Regions from separate parts of the Acidovorax sp. GW835-FHT14G06 genome, predicted to be linked through region 4. Evidence: predicted binding sites of a transcription regulator. Region 4 holds the regulator's gene; each other region holds the start of a gene.

Evidence for each region. Region 4 encodes sigma-54, which starts transcription at its own class of promoters, with help from an activator protein. Its sites were predicted from a motif close to TGGCANGNAANCTGCTTT; they were not measured.
Region 1: the regulator sigma-54 is predicted to act here: its motif matches at 2,117-2,134, upstream of AC1Q64_RS22065 (ANTAR domain-containing response regulator).
Region 2: the regulator sigma-54 is predicted to act here: its motif matches at 3,736-3,753, upstream of glnA (type I glutamate--ammonia ligase).
Region 3: the regulator sigma-54 is predicted to act here: its motif matches at 3,153-3,170, upstream of AC1Q64_RS02575 (ammonium transporter).

The regions. Positions count from the first base shown of each region.
Region 1 is NZ_JBXAGA010000015.1:56,139-61,126, forward strand. It holds gene AC1Q64_RS22060 (CmpA/NrtA family ABC transporter substrate-binding protein) at 1-954, opposite strand, end outside; gene AC1Q64_RS22065 (ANTAR domain-containing response regulator) at 1,479-2,105, opposite strand; gene AC1Q64_RS22070 (branched-chain amino acid ABC transporter substrate-binding protein) at 2,362-3,522, shown strand; gene AC1Q64_RS22075 (Ig-like domain-containing protein) at 3,775-4,988, shown strand, end outside.
Region 2 is NZ_JBXAGA010000001.1:546,551-551,538, forward strand. It holds gene ntrC (nitrogen regulation protein NR(I)) at 1-364, opposite strand, end outside; gene glnL (nitrogen regulation protein NR(II)) at 415-1,440, opposite strand; gene AC1Q64_RS02415 (hypothetical protein) at 1,522-2,049, opposite strand; gene glnA (type I glutamate--ammonia ligase) at 2,271-3,686, opposite strand; gene AC1Q64_RS02425 (competence/damage-inducible protein A) at 3,859-4,680, opposite strand; gene AC1Q64_RS02430 (EI24 domain-containing protein) at 4,677-4,988, opposite strand, start outside.
Region 3 is NZ_JBXAGA010000002.1:28,100-33,087, forward strand. It holds gene AC1Q64_RS02570 (phospholipase D family protein) at 1-1,742, opposite strand, end outside; gene AC1Q64_RS02575 (ammonium transporter) at 1,880-3,082, opposite strand; gene AC1Q64_RS02580 (PA0069 family radical SAM protein) at 3,293-4,552, shown strand; gene AC1Q64_RS02585 (sodium-dependent bicarbonate transport family permease) at 4,646-4,988, opposite strand, start outside.
Region 4 is NZ_JBXAGA010000009.1:19,435-24,422, reverse strand. It holds gene AC1Q64_RS16610 (THUMP domain-containing class I SAM-dependent RNA methyltransferase) at 1-316, opposite strand, end outside; gene AC1Q64_RS16605 (acyl-CoA thioesterase) at 313-795, opposite strand; gene AC1Q64_RS16600 (glutaredoxin domain-containing protein) at 1,037-1,516, shown strand; gene AC1Q64_RS16595 (RNA polymerase factor sigma-54) at 1,578-3,179, opposite strand; gene lptB (LPS export ABC transporter ATP-binding protein) at 3,352-4,149, opposite strand; gene lptA (lipopolysaccharide transport periplasmic protein LptA) at 4,161-4,820, opposite strand; gene AC1Q64_RS16580 (thiol:disulfide interchange protein DsbA/DsbL) at 4,928-4,988, opposite strand, start outside.

The sequences.
Region 1 (4,988 bases), on a different contig from region 4:
GTCCCAGGTCTTGCCCAGACCATTCTGGTAGCGGCCCAGGATGCGCTGGTTGATGGCATCCACGCCCGTGTTCACATACGCCTTGCCGGCCACGGTTTCGGCCATCTTCATCTTGTTGGACAGGCTGGCGTCGATCCACTGGCTGGCTTCGAGCACGGCCATCATCACGGCGCGCGTAGTGTTGGGGTACTTCTTGACGAACTCGGCCGTGGTGCCCAGCACCTTTTCGGGGTGGTCCTTCCAGATGTCCTGCGTGGTGTTGGCCGTGATGCCGATGCCATCCATGATGGCGCGGTGGTTCCAGGGCTCGCCCACACAAAAGCCGTCCATGTTGCCCACGCGCATGTTGGCCACCATCTGCGGCGGGGGCACGGTGATGAGCTTGGCACCCGACAGCGGGTTGATGCCCGCCGCTGCCAGCCAGTAGTGCATCCACATCGCGTGGGTGCCGGTGGGGAAGGTGCCCGCAAATGTGTATTCACGCTTCTCGCTGGCCATGAGCTTGGCCAGGGACGGGCCATCCACCGCGCCCTTGTCGGCCAGGGCTTTGGAGAGCGTGATGGCCTGGCCGTTGTTGTTCAGGTTCATCAGCACGGCCATGTCCTTCTTGGGGCCGGCGGTGCCCAGGTGCACTCCGTAGACCAGGCCGTACAGTACGTGGGCAAAGTCCAGTTCACCGTTCACCAGCTTGTCACGCACGCCGGCCCAGCTGGCTTCCTTGTTGGGGACGATGGTCACGCCGTATTTCTTGTCAAAGCCCAGCACCGACGCCATGACCACGCTGGCGCAGTCGGTCAGCGGGATGAAGCCAATCTTGACTTCCTTCTTCTCGGGGGCGTCTGAGCCCGCTGCGTGGACGAGTGCGCGCAGCGCGGGGCTCACACCCACAGCGCCCACGGTGGCGGCCTGCAGCACGGTGCGGCGGTTGAGGCTGGTTTTCAACAGATCGGTCATGGGGCATCCCTGGTGGCGTGAAAAACAAAAAGGCGTCCTCACACCGCGCCTGGCTGCATCAAAGCAATGCCGGGAGCGGGTGGGGACGCCTTTGTCCTGGGTGGAGCCTGGAACGGGTCCGGGGCTCCTTGCCAGCACCGGCCCGCCGTTGGGTCAGTGCTGTCAGTGGTCAGACCTGCATTGGTCTTGCACTGTGCAATGCAAAGCGCGTGCCAGCGCGCGCTGCGCCATATTGGAGCGTTGGTTGCTATGGAATGAATAGCTGTCTGCGCTTGATCAATAAGCGCTAGAAGCTTGCGGGGCTTGCAGTAGGAATGGTATTCGTGTGAGGATGGTGATCGCACCGCCTTTGTGCGACGCACCATTTGGAGAGGGACTGTAGCCTTGGGCGCGGCCTAGGCGAGTGATGGCAAGCCAAGGTCCGCCCCGCAGTGCATCGGGGAGCCCCTCGCCCCTTCCCGAATCGCGTAGCGATTCGAGAGAAGGGGGAAGCGGCGCAGCCGCTCAGGGGGGATTCGCTGCCCCTACCCCAGCAGATCCATCACGTCCAGCATGCGCTGGGCCACGTCCACGAGCTTCAGGCCCTTGTCCATGGCCGTCTTGCGCAGCTTTTCATAGGCGGCCTGTTCGGTCAGGCCCTGGCGCTGCATGAGCAGGCCCTTGGCGCGGTCGATGGTCTTGCGGTCGCGCAGTTCGGTCTTGGCGTCTGCCAGCTCGGCGCGCAGGGCTTGTTCGTGTTGGAAGCGGGCCATGGCCACGTCCAGAATGGGGCGGATGCGCTGCGGTGCCAAACCCGCCACGATGTAGGCAGACACACCGGCCGCCACCGCGTCCTTCACGTGCGAGGTGTCTTCATCGTTGGTGAACATCACGATGGGGCGGCGCTCGTCGCGTGTGGCCATCACCACGTGCTCCAGCGCGTCGCGGGCCTCGCTCTCGGCGTCCACGATGATCAGGTCGGGCTGCAGCTGGGCAATGCGCTCGCTCAGAAACACGTCGGCGGGCAGCGTGGCCACCAGGTTGAAGTTGTTCTCCAGCAGCCCGATGCGCAGCGCCCGCGACCGTTCCGCCTGCTCGACGGCGTGTTCGTCGTCAGGGTCGGCGACTGCCAGGTCCGGGGCAACCACCACGATGCGCAAAGCCTCATTCATAGCGGTGAGCATAAGCAATTTTTACGCCACAAATTGGTGCGCCGAGGTGGTGCACGGCCGCGGAAGGCCGCTGCGATGGGACTTCACTCAAGGGGAACCCTGCCCCAGGCCCGCCACGCCTCGGGGCCCTGGCCCCCCTTGCGGGGCCTGAAAGTTGCTAATACTGACACTGTGGAAGGGCATACCCGGTAGCTCACCCTGCGGGGCGTCGCATATACATCTGGTCACACAGACACACTGAAATGGAGTTTTTTGCATGAACAAGCACATGAACCGGCGCCGCTTCTCGGCCAGCCTGGCCTTGACCGCAGTGGCGACTGCTGCACTCCTGACCGGATGCGGCAAGGTGCCGGACACCATCAAAATTGGTGTTGCACAGCCTTTGAGCGGCCCGCTGGGCGCCTTGGGGCAGGATCTGCTCAATGGCGTGAAGCTGGCGGTGGAGGAACTCAACAAGTCCGGCTACACCGTGGACGGCAAGCGCGTGACCTTGGAGGTCGTGTCCGTGGATGACAAGGCCGACGCCACCACCGGCAAGGCGGTCGCCCAGCAGCTGGTGGATGCGGGCGTGGTAGCCGTGGTGGGCCACCTCAACTCGGGCGTGAGCATTGAGACCGCCCCCATCTACGCCGCCAAGGACATTCCACAAATCGCCATCTCCACCAATCCCAAGTTCACGCAGCTCGGGTTCCCCACCACGTTCCGCATGGTGGCCAACGACACCTTGCAGGCGCGCGCCATCGGCTCCTTTGCGGCCACGCAGCTGGGCGCCAACCGCTACGCCGCGCTGGACGACGGTACCCCTTACGGCAAGGGCCTGGCCGATGGCGCTGCCGAACAGCTCAAGGCCGAGAAAAAGGAAGTGGTGGTGCGCAAGTCGTTCGACGACAAGACCGTGGCCTTCGACGAGCTGGCCGGTGAACTCAAGGCCGCCAACGTGGAGGTGATTGTTTCTACCCTCAACGACTTCCAGGCCCTGGCGCTGCTCGAAGCGCTCAAGAAGGTAGACCACACCAAGGTCAGCCTGCTGGGTGGCGACACCATCAAGACCACCGACATGACCAAGGGCGCAGGCATCGTGCAGGGGCTGTACGCCACCTCGCCAGTGCTGGAAGCCAAGGAGTTCACCACCGGCAAGCCCTTCCTGGAAAAGTACATCGCCGCCTTCAAGAAGCCTCCTGCCTATGGCGGCCACTACAGCTACGACAGCACGTATGTGCTCTCAGCAGCCATCCAGAAAGCCAAGTCCGCCGACCCCAAGGAAATCACCAAGGCCCTGCACAGCATCAACGGCTATGCCCCGGTGATTGGCACCATGACCTGGGATGAGAAGGGCGAGCAGCGCTACGGTGCCGTGGGTGTGTACGAGCTACGCAGCGGCAACTGGGAGTTGCGCATGCGGTCGGACCGCTGGTAGGTTGGCTCTTGGTGGTGCGTGAGCCATATGTACGGCGGCTCACCGCCTAACCAGTGGTAGGTGACTGCACTGTGGCACTCACATAGGAAACTCTCTCTGCCACTTGTATGCTGGCTGTATGTTGATCTGTATCTTGGCGAAGGCCTTGGGCTAGACTGTTTTGAAATTCTCGAAACGTCGTTCAGTGCGTTCCACTATCGAGGTTCCCGTATGGTTTGCGCGGGCTGCGAAGTGGGGTGCCAAAGGAAGCCTATGTCCTCTATCCAAGTCACTGTTCCCCCTGTCCTCCAGACGGCTGGCTTGCCGCAGCCTGTGGATTTCTGCAAGCCTCCCCACGAACCGCCTTCAAATGTCGGCCTGGTGCACGCTAGTGAGATAGTGTTCATTGGCGGAAATGTGGACGCGAGCGATCTGCTGGTGCACTCGTTACGGCATGACGTGGAGTGGGTATTGCTTGACCCTACCCGTGACGGATTGGCCCAGATGGTGGGCCACTTGGCGGGCCGAACTGGCATGTTGGAAGCAGTGCATGTAGTCACTCACGGTCGTCCGGGGATGCTTGATCTGGGGTCTTGCGCATTGACGATCCGTGAACTTGAGAGCCGGAGCGATGACTTGCTGCGGCTTGGAAGCGCACTGACCCCAAATGGAAGTGTGCTGTTGTATGGGTGTGCTGTGGGGCAGGGAGAGATTGGGGCGACTTATGTTCAACGTTGGTCCGAGCTCACCCGGTGTCCTGTAGGGGCGTCCAGCCATCCGGTAGGTGCAACTGCTCGGGGTGGTTCATGGGAGCTCGACGTTCGTAGCAGCGCTCAAGTCGCAGACATTGGTTTTCGGCACGCAGCCCTGTTGGCGTATCCCGGATTGTTGGCGGTCGCGGATGAAAATTTCGATAGCGTCGGCCTGCTAATCCAGACCGACTCGGCCACCTTCACGGTTGGGCCCAACTGGACGTTCACGTCGAACGGAGTCTCAGGCTTTGCGACCGCCAGTGCGTCGGATCAGGCGTCGAATCTCAACCTCGACGGGGGAGCGAGTGATCGTGCACTGCTTCTGAACTTTGATGGCAGCGCGGTCACCGACTTTTCGTTCAAGTCTGGCGGTACGAACTTCGATCTGAACTCCTTCATGCTGGGATCGTTGATCGGTGGCAGCGACACGCTGACCATCACCGGGTGGCGTGACGGCGTGCAAGTCGTCAGCGCCGAGAGTGTCGACCTCGCGTCAAGCGACAGCGCGGGCAACATCACCTACACCCAGGTTGGTTCCACGGGGGGCGGTAACTACGGCCTGCTGACTTTTGGATCAGCGTTCGACAATATCGACGAGCTTCGCATGTCGTTCAGCTTCATCTCTTCGCCAGAGTTGGACGACATCGACATCTCGCCTGCCGTCGCTGCCCCCACCGCCACCGTGGTGGTGGCGGACAACGCACTGCGGGTCGGCGAGACCTCCGCGGTGACCTT
Region 2 (4,988 bases), on a different contig from region 4:
GGATCAGCTCCACCGCCTTGGGCAGGTCAAACGGCTTGGGCAGGTATTCGAACGCGCCGCGCTGAAAGGCCGACACCGCGCTGTCGAGGTCGGAGTACGCCGTCATGATGATGACGGGCAGGCCGGGCTGCAGCTCGCGCACCTTCTCCAGCAGTTGCAGGCCCGAACCTCCGGGCATGCGGATGTCGCTCACCAGAACCTGGGGGCCCTGGCGCGCGGGGTCGCCTGCGGTGACATCGGCCAGTGCGTCCAGCACTTCGCGCGGGTGCGTGAAACTACGCGTGGGCAGGTTCTCGCGGGCCAGCGCCTTTTCCAGGACGAAGCGGATCGAGGGGTCGTCATCTACTATCCAGATCGGCTTCATATGTTTTTCTTACCTTCCCTGTGGTTGCGTGTCAGGGACCATCGTGCGCTTCAGGGCAGCGGGATCAGGATGCGGAAGTCGGTGCGACCCGATACGCTGTCGCATTCGATCAACCCGTGGTGACGCTGCACGAAGGTTTGCGCCAACGTCAGCCCCAGCCCTGATCCGCCGTCCCGACCCGACACCAGCGGATAAAAAATCCGCTCCTTGATGGCATCGGGTACGCCCGGTCCGTTGTCGATGACATGCAATTCCAGTGCCAGCCGGTAGCGCTGTCGGCCGAACGTGACCTGGCGGGCCACACGCGTGCGCAGCGTGATCACGGCGTCGCCCTTGGCAATGCGCTCTGACAGCGCCTGGGCCGCGTTCTGCACGATGTTCAGCACCGCCTGAATGAGCTGCGCGCGGTCCCCCCGAAACTCGGGAATGGAGGTGTCGTAGTCGCGCTGAACCTTGAGGCCCTGCGGGTATTCGACCAGCACCAGCGAGCGCACACGCTCGCACACTTCGTGGATGTTCACATCGCCCACCAGGTGCGGGTGGCGATGGGGCGCGAGCAGCCGGTCCACCAGGCTTTGCAGACGGTCGGCCTCGTGAATGATCACCTGGGTGTATTCGGTGAGCTCCCGGTTGTCGAGCTCCATCTCCAGCAGTTGCGCGGCACCACGGATGCCGCCCAGCGGGTTCTTGATCTCGTGGGCCAGGTTGCGGATCAGCTCCTTGTTGGCCTGCGCTTGGTCGCGCAGGCGCTCTTCGCGGTCTTGGCGGGCCTGCTGCTCCAGCGGCCACAGCTCCACCAATATTTCGCCCACCTGTTCGGCATCGGCCACGTTGACATGCACGGGCACAGGGTCCTGGTGCAGGCGCTTCAGGCTGGCTTCGTAGCGCAGCGCGGCAAAGTCCTTGCCCCGTGCGCCCGCCAGGGCGGTCTGCAGCAGTGCCGGGTCGGTAAAAAAGGTGGAGAAGTCCGCCCCCTCCAGGGTGCGGCGCGAGAGGCCCAGCGTGTTCTCCAGCGCGGCATTGGCAAACTGCACCGCGCCATCGTCAGCGCGCAGCACCGCCACCAGGGTGGACATCAGGTCCAGGGAATGAAAACGCCCGGTGTCAGTGCCGGGAAGGTCGGAGGAAGAAGGGGCACTCACACGCAATCACCGCTGTCAGTTGGTGGGCGCAGCAGGGGCCGGCAGGCGGGCGATCTCTCGCTTGATACCCGCAATGTCACTCTCGCTGCGGGCCACACTGGCTTTGAGTTCGGCCGTGCGTTCGGTGTAGCGCTGCGGGTTGCGCAGGTCCAGTGCGTTGCGCTCCGGGGCACCGTTGTTGTATTCCTTGAGCAGTTCGGCATGGCGCGTTTCCGCCTTGCGCAACTCGGACTCCAGGATGGCGCGTGCGTCCGAGTCGCGGGACTTTTGCTCGTTGTTGCTCACGCGGGGCGCCGTGGCGGGCGATGTAGCGGAAGATGTGGCAGCGGCGCCACCGCCACTGGTAGCAGGCGCTGCGGCAGACGCTGGGCGGGTGCCCTGTACCACGGTAACGTTGCCCCCCTCTACCAGCTTGCAGCCGCGCTCCTTGGCTTGCTGGGCATTGTTGGTGTATTCGTTGCCGCAACGGTAGATGCGGTCTTGCGCCTGGACTGCGGGAACGGTGGCGGCGATGAGGAGCAGGGTGATGAGCGTTTTATTCATTCGGTTTCCTCGCACTGACATGCAGGGGACAGGGGAGTATCCCCCAATCACCCTACATCTCCAATCCAACAAGGGCAGACCCTTGAAGGGCTGTGTATACGGACGCAACACCTGGCGTCTTGGTTCCGCCGCACGCGTTCGGCGCCTGTAGCGCCTCCGCCCGCCCATGAAAAAAGGCGGCTTGCGCCGCCTTTTTTGAGCAATGGTCTGCAGGCAGACGATTACAGCGAGTAGTACATGTCGTACTCGACAGGGTGCACGGCCATGCGGAAGCGGGTCACTTCATTCATCTTCAGATCGATGTAGGCGTCGATCATGCTGTCGGTAAACACGCCACCCTTGGTCAGGAACGCACGGTCCTTGTCCAGGTGTTCCAGGGCCTGGTCCAGGCTGTGGCACACAGTGGGCACCAGCTTGTCTTCTTCTGGAGGCAGGTGGTACAGGTCCTTCGTGGCGGCTTCGCCGGGATGGATCTTGTTCTCCACGCCGTCCAGACCAGCCATCAGCAGGGCAGCGAAGCCCAGGTAGGGGTTCATCAGTGGATCGGGGAAGCGAGCTTCCACGCGACGGCCCTTGGGGTTGGCCACGTAAGGAATACGGATCGAAGCAGAACGGTTCTTGGCCGAGTAGGCCAGCTTCACCGGGGCCTCAAAGTGGGGCACCAGGCGCTTGTAGCTGTTGGTACCGGGGTTGGTGATGGCGTTCAGGGCACGTGCGTGCTTGATGATGCCGCCGATGTAGTACAGCGCGAAGTCCGACAGACCGGCATAGCCGTCGCCAGCAAACAGATTCTTGCCGTCCTTCCAGACGGACTGGTGCACGTGCATGCCGGAGCCGTTGTCGCCGTGGTAAGGCTTGGGCATGAACGTGGCGGTCTTGCCATAGGCGTTGGCCACGTTGTGGATCACGTACTTTTGCAGGATGGTCCAGTCAGCGCGCTCAACCAGCGTGCTGAAACGGGTGCCGATTTCGTTCTGACCAGCACCCGCCACTTCGTGGTGGAACACTTCGACCGGAATGCCCAGGGACTCGAGGATCAGGGACATCTCGGCGCGCATGTCTTGCGTGCTGTCAACAGGAGGCACTGGGAAGTAGCCGCCCTTGACGGTGGGACGGTGGCCACGGTTGCCACCTTCGAGCTTGGCGCCCGTGTTCCAGGGGGCTTCGTACTCTTCGATTTCGTAGAACGTGTGGTTGGGCTCGGTGCTCCAGCGCACGCCGTCGAAGATGAAGAATTCTGGCTCGGGACCGAAGTAGGCCGTGTCGCCCAGGCCAGACGCCTTCAGGTAGGCTTCAGCGCGCTTGGCGATGGAGCGGGGGTCGCGGTCGTAGGCCTTGCCGTCGGTGGGCTCGATCACGTCGCAGGTCAGGATCAGCGTCGTTTCTTCAAAGAACGGATCGATGTTGGCCGTGCTGGGGTCGGGGATCAGCTGCATGTCGGAGGCTTCAATGCCCTTCCAACCAGCGATCGACGAACCATCAAAGGCATGGCCCGAAGTGAACTTGTCTTCGTCGAAGTGAGAGACGGGCACCGTGGTGTGCTGTTGTTTGCCACGGGTATCGGTGAAACGGAAGTCAACGAACTTGACTTCGTTCTCCTTCACCATCTTCATCACGTCTGCAACGGTCTTGGCCATCAGGTTCTCCTGGATAAAGCGCTTGTTGAAAAAAGAGTTTGCCGAAATAAAAGCAGTTTGCGTGCCAGCCGAGTGCAGTACCGCACTATGAAGGAGCGCTACCCGGGACACGTCGGCATGGCGTGCGCCAAATTGCACCAATACAGTGCAACCCATCTACCAAATCTGAGTCTCACAGGTTGCGCACCAATTCAGGGCCGCAATTTGCACCAAATTCGTGCAATCCTGTTTTCAAAGCCTGCCATGCAGCAGGCACCGAGGACGCGGGCCCTTTGACACCCAGTTCGATATGCCGCCCGTATTGTGGATGATCTACGCTGGGCAAACTGAACACCCGCACATCAGGGTGCGATTTTTCAATCTGCTCCATAAGAGGCGTCAATGCTGCCTCCATCGCGCCATAAACCACCACCGACTGCTCAGTCTGCGGTGCTCGGTTGAAATGGGCTGCGTAGTGCTGCTCCAGCACCCACTCGATCATGGGCCACGCCATGACAGGAAAGCCCGGAACGAAGTGCACTGCACCGCCCCCAGCCCCGTCGCAACGGAAGCCGGGGATCTTGTTGTAGGGATTGGGAATGATGCGCGCACCCACTGGAAACATGCCCATGTTGAGGCGATGTACGTTGTCGGACCGGTCGGGCTCATAAGGCACGCCCTGCTCGCGCGCCACATCCTGCATGCGTTCGCGGATCAGGGCCTCAGCCTCTGGATGCAAGGCCAGGTCGCGTCCCAGGGCGCGTGCAGCGCATTGCCGCGTGTGGTCGTCAGGCGTCGCGCCGATGCCTCCACACGAGAACACCACATCGGACGATGCAAATGCGCGCTGCAGCGTGGCGGTGATGCGGTCCGGGCTGTCACCCACATAGTCGGCGTAGGCCAGCGAGAGGCCACGCGCCGACAGAAGCTCGATCACCTTGGGCATGTGCTTGTCGGCCCGTTTGCCCGAAAGGATCTCGTCGCCCACGATGATGAGGCCAAAGGTGGGGGTCATGGTGCATTGTCTCCAGGGTGCGGATTTGCAGGGGGCGGCAGCGCGGGCGCTGGGGGGGCCGCCGTGTTCAGAGCTGGCGCGTCTGTGGGACGCAGGGTCGCTTCGGCCAATGGGGCGGGCCCGGTCATCGGCGCCATCATGGCCCGCTCGGCCCGCAAGCGCTGCAGGGCAGCCAGTCCATAGTGCGTGAACCACAGCGAGGAAAAAGCGAATACCAGGGTGTAGATCCAGATCGCCAGCGGCACCAGCACAAAAAACGCGGCAGCAAACACCACGCCCGATGCCCACACAATGCTGGGCGCAGCCCC
Region 3 (4,988 bases), on a different contig from region 4:
GACAGTTCGGTACTGCGAATCAGCAGCGCCACCTCGGTGTTCTGCCGCTGAGAGCGCATGTCCAGGTTCATCGACCCCACCGCCAGCAGGCGGCCGTCCACGATCAGCAGCTTGGAATGCAGCATGGCGCGCGAGCTGCCTTGTGAACCCATGGCACCCGCGCTGCCGCCCATGCTGCCCGATGCTCCCAAGGCGCCGCGCAGCACACCCGGCAGTTCGCTGTGCATCTCGTACAACTCCACTCCCATGCCGAGCAGCAGCGGCCGGTGGCGCGCGTAGCCCGCATGGGCAATGGGCGCGTCGTTGGAGGCCAGCGAGTTGGTCAGCACCCGCACCCGCACGCCGCGAGCCCGTGCTGCGGCAAAGGCGGCCTCCATATCCGGCCCCGGCACAAAGTAGGGCGAAATGATGAGCAGGTCGCGCCGCGCCTGGCCCATCAGCTGCAGCAGCCCGTCCACCACGGTGTCGGTTTGGGCCTCGCTGGCTTCGGGGCTTGCGCGGGGGCTGTCTGGTGGTGCGCCGTTGGCGGCTGTGGCGGTGCTGTCAGCCACCGGCAGCACGCGGGGTAGGGCGCCAGCGGCGCTGTCGGCCGCTGGTACCGTGCGGGAGCCCGATACCAAGGCTGCGGCAGCGGCCTTTGGGCCACTGCTCGCCCCTGCAGCGGCGCCGGTGCCTGGACCAGGCGACGGAGGTGCCAAGGCCGGCGCGGCCCCGTTGCCTGCGCCAGCGCTGTCGGCCGGGATCTTGGCAGGCTGGTCCACCAGCACCGCCGCTGCAGCCCAGACGAACGGGGTGCGCTCCAGGTCCATGGGCTCGTAGTTCCAGATCCGTGCGCGCTGCGCTGCGGTAGTGCCTGGCCCCATGTCGGGCGGCAGGCGGTCGGGGGCCGTGGTGCCGCCCTGGCCGACAACGCGGCTTCGCCGCCCCGCGTCTGCCGCGCGGATGCTGTCGCGCAGGTGGTCAAGCTCGCTTTGGGTGATGAGCGACTGCACGGGGTAGGCGCGCTCGTTGTTCCAGTAGTTGTCAAAGCTGCGCGACAGGTCCCGCACGATGGGACCTGCAGCCAGCACGTCCAGGTCCACAAAGTTGCCCGAGTCGGCATTGCCGAAATAGGCGTCGCCCAGGTTGCGGCCCCCCGTCACGGCCATGGCGTTGTCGGCAATGAAAAGCTTGTTGTGCATGCGCTGCTGCACGCGCGAGAAGTCGCCCAGCAGGCCCAGCATGCGGCCGATGGGCGACCCCCTTGCGCCCGTGAGGGGGTTGAACATGCGCATTTCGATGTTGGGCACAAACGCCAGCCTCATCACCTGCGCATCACGCCCGGTGCTGTGGAAGTCGTCCAGCAGCACGCGCACGCGCACGCCGCGCTGGGCTGCTGTCACTACGCTGAGCAGCAGGCGTTCGCTGCTGGCGTCTGCGTGGATTGCGTAGTACTGCAGGTCCAGGGTTTTCTGGGCGGCATCCACCAGTGCCAGTCGGCTGCTGTAGGCGGCTTGCGGGCCACTGAGCAGAGCAAACCCCGAAGCGTGCCGCGCCCCATCGGCGGCCCTGCGTGCTGCCACCAGCTGGCCCAGGGGGGTATCGCCAGGGGCCGCCCAGGCTGCCGACACCGGGCGGTCCACATCCTTGGGCAGGCCCGCGCAGCCTGCAAGGGCCATGGCAATCACCACCAGTGCCATGCCCAGCCAGCCGGGGCTGGCCCGCTGGGGCAGGGTGGGAAGCGGGGAGGGCAAAGAAAGCATGGCGCGATTGTGACCGTGGAGCCGTTGGGGCGCAGGGCTAAGGTATAGCCGCGCTCCAGCCAATGCGATGTCGGACAGCGCGCCAAGGCGATGGCCTAGGCCCGGTCCTGGGCCCAGGCCATCGCCGGTTTGGCTGGCTACCAGCTCACTTCGCGGTCAGGCGTGGCACTGATCTTGTGAATGCTCAGGTCAGCACCGTCAAACTCTTCTTCCTGTGTCAGCCGGATGCCCACCGTCTGCTTGAGGATGCCGTACACCACCACACCCCCCACCAGGGCCCACACCACGCCCAGGCCTGTGCCGATGAGCTGGGCCGACAGGCTGACCCCGCCCAGCCCCCCCAGTGCCTTGCTGCCAAAGATGCCCGCAGCCAGGCCGCCCCAGGTGCCGCACAGCCCGTGCAGCGGCCACACGCCCAGCACATCGTCGATCTTCCATTTGTTCTGCGTCAGGGTGAACATCAGCACAAAGATGGTTCCGGCCACTGCGCCCACCACCAGCGCACCCATTGGGTGCATGAGGTCCGATCCCGCACACACCGCCACCAGGCCCGCCAGCGGGCCGTTGTGAACAAAGCCTGGGTCGTTCTTGCCCAGCACCAGGGCGGCCAGCGTGCCGCCCACCATGGCCATCAGCGAGTTCACAGCGACCAGGCCCGAGAGCTTGTCCACGGTCTGCGCGCTCATCACATTGAAGCCGAACCAGCCCACCACCAGCACCCAGGCGCCCAGCGCCAGAAACGGGATGTTCGACGGGGGGTGGGCCGAGATTGCACCGTCCTTCCGGTAGCGGTTGGCGCGCGAGCCCAGCAGTACCACGGCCGGCAACGCAATCCAGCCACCCATGGCATGCACCACCACCGAACCCGCAAAGTCGTGGAACTCTTCGCCCGTCAGCGCCTTGATCCAGGCCTGCACGCCAAAATGCTGGTTCCAGGCAATACCCTCAAAAAACGGGTACACAAAGCCCACAATGACTGCCGTTGCGATCAGTTGCGGCCAAAACTTGGCGCGCTCCGCAATGCCGCCCGACACAATGGCCGGAATGGCTGCCGCGAACGTGAGCAAGAAGAAGAACTTGACCAGCGCATAGCCGCTTTGTTGCACCAGCGACTCAGCCCCGATGAAGAAATGCGTGCCGTAGGCCACGGTGTAACCGACCACAAAATACACCACGGTGGACACCGAGAAGTCCACCAGGATCTTGACCAGTGCATTTACCTGGTTCTTTTTGCGGACTGTGCCTAGCTCTAAAAACGCAAACCCGGCGTGCATGGCCAACACCATGATCGCCCCGAGCAAGATGAACAAGGCATCTGTGCCCTGTTTGAGTGCTTCCATAACGTCCTCGCGATAGTGATTGATCGACTCTGGTGCGTTTTCATGAGACGCCACAGATTTGCACCAAGATGAAGCAAGAAGCGCGCCAAGAGTTGGTGCAATGTTTTGCACCGAGTTGGGGCTTGGTAGGAGGGACGGTTTGTCGGCGGTGGATAAATACTGTATAAATAAACAGTTTTACTGCACATCCCACTCCATCTCCTGCTCGCCATGAGCCCACCTCCCGCCCCCGACGATGATTTGCCCGTACAGCCGCAGGATATCCGCGTCCCGCTGCAGGCCATCCGTGGGCGCGGTGCCGCCACGGCCATGGCGCACCGGTTTGCCAAAGACCAGCGCGAACGTGCGGATGATGGGTGGAGTCACCCGCAGCGCCTTGGCAGGGCAGAGGGCCTGGGGCATGGCGGCACGGGGACGGCGTGGGATGACGGCCCGAACGTCATGGGTGCTGGAGAGGGCGATGGATGGGGCGAGAACGACGAAGGCGCCTGCGTCAGCCCCTCGCCCGCCACCCGCGTGCATTTTGAGACGGCGCACAGCGCCCTGTGTGCTAACGACTCGCCAGACATCTTTTTTGAACTCTCGGTCAACCCCTACCGGGGTTGCGAGCACGGCTGCATCTACTGCTATGCGCGGCCCACGCACAGCTACCTCAATTTTTCGCCCGGGCTCGACTTTGAGACGCAGATCGTGGCCAAGCACAATATTGCGCAGGTTTTGCGTCAAGAGCTTGCGCAGCCGCGTTACGTGCCGCGCTTGCTCAACATCGGCTCCGCCACCGACTGCTACCAACCCGTAGAGCGCGACCTGAAACTCACGCGCAGCGTGATCGAGGTGATGCGGGAGGCTCGCCACCCGTTTTCGCTGATCACCAAATCCAGTGGCGTGGAGCGCGACCTCGACCTGCTCACTCCGCTGGCGGAGCAGCGTCTGGCGGCTGTATACGTCACGATCACTACGCTTGATGCAGTGTTGGCCCGCCGCATGGAGCCGCGCGCTGCAGCACCCCACCGGCGGCTGCGGACCATCCGCGCATTGGCCGACGCCGGCGTGCCTGTGGGCGTGAGCGTGGCGCCCCAGATCCCGTTCATCACCGAAGATATGGAGCACGTGCTGGAGGCCGCACGCGACGCCGGTGCGCGCACCGCGTTCTACACCGTGCTGCGCCTGCCGTGGGAGCTGGATGCGTTGTTTCGAGAGTGGCTCGCCGTGCACTACCCGCAGCGCGCGTCACGCGTCATGGCCCGGGTGCAAGACCTGCACCACCTGACCGGGGCCCAGCGCGCGGCAGGCAAGACCTATGACAGCGACTTCGCCACCCGCATGAAGGGCAGCGGGCTCTGGGCAGATTTGCTGCGCCAGCGCTTTGCCAACACCTGCCGCCGCCTGGGGCTCAACCGGGAGCGCGAGGGGCTGGACCTTGGGCAGTTCAGGCCGGGGCTGCTGAAAGGGCAGGGCAGCCTCTTCTAGATCCCGTTCCCGTTCCCGTTCCCGTTCCCGTACCCGTGCACCGTGCACCGCGCACCGCGCACCGAGCGCCCCTACCCGTAGTGCGTTGCCTCGTCAGCCCCCCCACACCCGCTGCACCACCTGCGTGTACAGCGGAATGCCCACCAGGATGTTCAACGGAAACGTCACCCCCAGCGAGAGGCTAACGTACAGCGACGGGTCGGCTTCGGGGATGGCATAGCGCACTACAGCAGGCACCGCGATGTACGACGCGCTGGCAGCCAGCACCATGAGCAGCACTGCATCCCCCGTGGGCACCTGCAGCAGCCAGGCCAGCGCCAGGGCCAGGCTGGCATGCGTCAGCGGCCCCAGCACCGCATAGGCCAGCAGCCACGGCGATTGCTTGCGCACTGCAGGCAGGTTGCGCGCGGTGGACAGGCCCATGTCCAGCAAGAAC
Region 4 (4,988 bases):
GGCTGTGCTGAGCCGTCACCTCGACCTTGAACGTCTGGCGCGTGGTGAACCAGATCTCCCAGGCCACATCGCTGGCCATGGCATAGAGGTCGTTCTCAGACCGGTACGGGCGGTGCGCCAGTTGCACCAGCACGCGCTGCGCCAGGCGGCTGTGCAAATTGAGCAGCAGCGCCTGGCGCCACGAGGCGCGCAGCAGCACACCGCCCCGCCCCACCAGCAAGTCTTGTCCCGTGAGGCCGGTGATGCCATGCACCTCGTCGGCCAGAAAGCCCTCGACACCGGCGGCGCAAGGGAGAAAAAGTTGGAGTTGGTTCATGTCGATGGGGAGGATACGCGCTCGGACAATGCATGGGAATCCGGCGTGCCCGCGCGGGCCAGCAGCAACTGGCGGATGGAGTCAGGGATCGGGGCGACCTTGCGGCTGGCCTTGCCGATGAAGACGATGCCAATCTTGCCGCGCGCCACCTCGCGGCCTGAGGCCTTCTCGGTCATGCAAAAGACCAGGTCAAACCCATAGCGGTTGAAGTCCGCAGGCGCCATCTCCACGCGCATGGTCTCGCCATGAAAACCTTCGGACTTGTACTGCGCCACGATGTCGCCCACCACGATGGACAGCCCGCCCACATCGGCCTCAGGGTAGCCCAGGGACTGGAAAAAGCGCACGCGCGCTTCGGACACCAGGCTGAGCAGCTGGGCGTTGTCCAGATGCCCGCCCTGGTTGACGTGGCTGATGTAGATCTGCAGTTCGGTGGCAAAACCGAAGTGCGCGGGAAGGTCGAAGACGATGCGGGCCATGGGGCGGAAAGTGGTAGGGCAAAACAGGAAGCGGGGGGACGGGTACCAACGGCGGACATAGCGCATTGCGCGACAGACAATGTCTGCCTTCCAGGCACCCGATGAGAAGCACGCGGGGGTCACCAGCCCATCCACACCGTGGCGCCCGTGCCGCTGCATGGGGGTGTTGCGCACGAGTCCTGTGAGCCGGGCGCCACTGTCTCGTATGCTCTCGGGCAGTGGATTTTACCGGAGCCCCCTCATGCGCCTTTTTGTTCGGACCCTGCTGACCACCCTGGCGCTGGCAGTGATGCCTCTGGCTGCCAACGCTCAAACACTCTACAAATCAGTGGGAGTAGACGGCAGGGTGGTCTACAGCGACCAGCCACCGGTGACTGGAGCCGTAGAGAAAACGATGAAGCTGGAAAACCTGCCAGTCAGCGTGGTGCCAGGCGCGGCCTCCACTCCCCAAGCAGCAACCCCCGACACCCCACAGGTCGCAATCGCACGAGGCGATGTGGTGCTTTATATGGCCACCTGGTGCGGTTACTGCAAGGCGGCCAAGGCCTATCTGACTAACAAGGGCATCGCCTACCGGGAGTTGGACATCGACACGCCTTCTGGCAAGGCTGCGTTCAAGCAACTGGGTGCCAGAGGTGTGCCAGTCTTGCTGACCAACGGCCAGAAAATCGCCGGGTTCACACCCCAGGCGTATGACGCGGTATTCATGGCGCGCAAGTAATCCGTCAGCATCCTGCGTTCAGGGCGTTGAGGGAGGCTTATGCTCTTCAATGCGTTGAGCACTACAACGCCTTGCGCAGATTGGCCGGCGCGATCTTGAGCGCCTCGCGGTACTTGGCCACCGTGCGGCGTGCGCACTCGATGCCCTGCTCCTTGAGCATCTCGGCAATCTGGCTGTCGGACAGCGGCTTGGCGGGGTTTTCGGCAGACACGAACTGCTTGATGAGCGCGCGCACGGCGGTGCTCGATGCATTGCCGCCGGTCTCGGTGCCCAGACCCGAGCCAAAGAAATATTTGAGCTCGTAGGTGCCAATCGGTGTGGCCATGTACTTGGCGGTGGTCACGCGGCTGATGGTGGACTCGTGCAGGCCCAGCTCGTCGGCGATGTCGCGCAGCACCAGCGGGCGCATGGCCAGTTCGCCGTGGGTGAAGAAGTTCTTCTGCCGCTCGACGATGGCGCGCGAGACGCGCAGGATGGTGTCAAAGCGCTGCTGGATGTTCTTGATGAACCATCGCGCCTCCTGCAGGCGCTGCTGCATGCCCTGATGTCCCTCGCCGCCCTTGTGGCCGCGCAGTGCGCCAGCGTAGATGTCGTGCACGCGCAGGCGCGGCATCACGTCGGGGTTGAGCTGCACGATGAAGTTGTGCTGCCCGCTGTGCCCATTGGCACGCCCGGCTTTGCGCACGATGACGTCGGGGATGATGATGTTGCGCTCTACATCGGCAAAGCGGCGGCCGGGGCGGGGCTCCAGCCGTGCGATCAGCGCCATGGCGGCACGCGTGCGCTCTTCGCCGCTGGCGCCGCCTTCGCTGCACAGCAGCGTCAGGCGACGGATGTCGCGGCGGGCCAGCATCTCCAGCGGCTGCTGGCAGATCGAGAGTGCTGTACGCACCGTGTCCGGGTCGGCATCGCTGTCTTCGTCGGCGGCCAGGGCCGTGAGCTGCAGCGTCAGGCATTCGGCCAGGTTGCGCGCGCCCACGCCCACAGGCTCCAGGCTTTGCAGAAGCCGCTGGGCCACGGTGAAGCGGTGCACCAGCTCCTCAATCTGCTCCAGATCGTCGGGCCCGGCCAGGCTGATGGCCAGCTCTTCGAGCGGCTCTTCGAGGTAGCCATCGTCGTTCAGCGATTCGATGAGAAAACGCAGCGCGGCCGTGTCCACTTCAGACAGCCGCAGCGACAGCGCCTGGCGGTGCAGAAAGGCGGTGAGCGATTCTTGCGAGCGGGCCAGCTCGGTAGCGTCGGCCCCGTCGCCTTCCGCATCGTTGCGGGTGCGTGCCGGGGCGTCGCCGCCCCACTCGGCGTCGTTGGGCGCCATCTCAACGGTGCCGTCGCCGCTCCAGTCGGGCTCGTCGGCGCCTCCACCGGGGATTTCAGCCTCGTTTTGGCTCTCAGTGCTGGTACTGTTTGCACTGACAGCTCCTGAAAACATAGCATCATCGGCACCGTAGTCGTCGGCCTGCGCGGGCGTATCGGCGGCTTCCAGACCAAACTCCTCGCGCGGTGCTTCGTCGGCATTGCGTTCGAGGAACGGGTTTTCGTCGAGCATCTGCTCGACTTCCTGCGAGAGTTCGAGCGTGGACAACTGCAGCAGCCGGATGGACTGCTGGAGCTGGGGGGTCAATGCAAGGTGCTGCGAGACGCGCAGCGAGAGTCCAGGCTTCATTGATTGAGCGCCGCCGGGCCGCCCCAAGGCGCGAAAGCCCCCTTGGGGGGCAGCGAACCACGCGCAGCGGGGAGCGTGGGGGCACAGTGCTGCGCCGCCGGGCCGCCCCAAGGCGCGAAAGCCCCCTCAGGAGGCAGCGCAGTACACAAAGTGACAAGCGTGGGGGCCATGTCTACATCCTGAAGTGTTCGCCGAGGTACACACGGCGCACTTCGGCGTTGTCCACGATCTCGGAGGGGGTGCCCTGCGCCAGCACGCGGCCGTCGCTGATGATGAAGGCGTGGTCGCAGATGCCCAGCGTCTCGCGCACGTTGTGGTCGGTGATCAGCACACCAATGCCGCGTGCCTTGAGGAAGCCGATGATGCGCTGGATCTCGATCACGGCGATGGGGTCAATGCCCGCAAAGGGCTCGTCCAGCAGGATAAAGCGCGGCTGGGTGGCGAGGGCGCGGGCGATCTCGACGCGGCGGCGCTCGCCACCGGACAAGGCCAGGGCAGGCGATGCACGCAGGTGGTCCACACGCAGCTCTTGCAACAGGGCCGTCAGGCGCTCCTCGATGGCGTCGCGCGTCAGCGGCTGGCCGTCGTCGGCACGCTGCAGCTCCAGCACTGCACGCACGTTTTCTTCGACGGTGAGCTTGCGGAAAATGGAGGCTTCCTGCGGCAGGTACGACAGCCCCAGCCGTGAGCGGCGGTGGATGGGCATGTGGGCCACCGAGTGGCCGTCGATACGGATGTCGCCCGCATCGCTGCGCACCAGGCCCACGATCATGTAGAAGGACGTGGTCTTGCCCGCGCCGTTGGGGCCCAGCAGCCCCACGACCTCGCCTTTTTGCACCACCAGCGACACATCCTTGACGACCTTGCGGCTGCCATAGGACTTGGCCAGGTGCTGAACCTCCAGGCGGCTGCCCGACTGGGAATCGGGCCCCAGGCGGTTATCAGCCCGGGTATCAGGACCAGTACTCACAGCGGGCCCGCTCACTTGGCGCCGCCGCCAAGGCTGTTGCTGGGGCGCAGCGCCGGTGCGGGCGCGTCAGGCACTGCGGCTGGGGCCGCCGCGCCGGACGGCGGGTCTTTGGGCGCCAGCACGGCACGCACGCGGCCACCGGACGCTGGCGTGTCGCCTGCGGCAGCAGACGACGCTGGTGCCCTCTGGCCGTCCACCGTGAACACGTCGGTGAGGTTGTTATAGACGATCACGGCACCGGTGATCTCGTCGTTCAGTACCGACCCACGGTAGCGGCGGAGTTCGGCGCGGGTGATGAAGCGCACGTTGTCGGCTTTGCCGTCGTACTCGATGACCTCGCTCTCGCCTTCGATGAACTCGTCTGGCACTCCAGCTACGGTGTCGCGCTTTTGGCGGAAAAACGCCCGTTTGCCCGCCTCGGCCGTGACCACGCCGTATTGGTAACCGTCGGCGTCCTGGCGCACATCCAGCCGCGCACCGCGCAACACGATGGTGCCTTTGGTCATCACCACGCGGCCCGAGAACACGCTGGTCTGCTTGAGTTCATCGTGGCGCAGGGCGTCGGCCTCGATGTTCATGGGCTTGGCACGGTCGGCCTTTTCGGCGTGTGCCATACCCGCAAGACCGGTCAGGGCTGCGAGCAACAGGAGGGGGAGTAGGCGGTGGGTCATAGGGCACGAATCTTGCAATGATTGTAGCCACCCGATAGTACCCACCCCGAAAAAAAGCCCGCATCAGCGGGCTTTTGGAACAGCTTGCCGACAGAGTCGGCACCTTGTCAGGCTTTGCGCGCCGTGGCCGCCAGGTATTCGACCACTTGCAGCACCGTCTGCATGCTG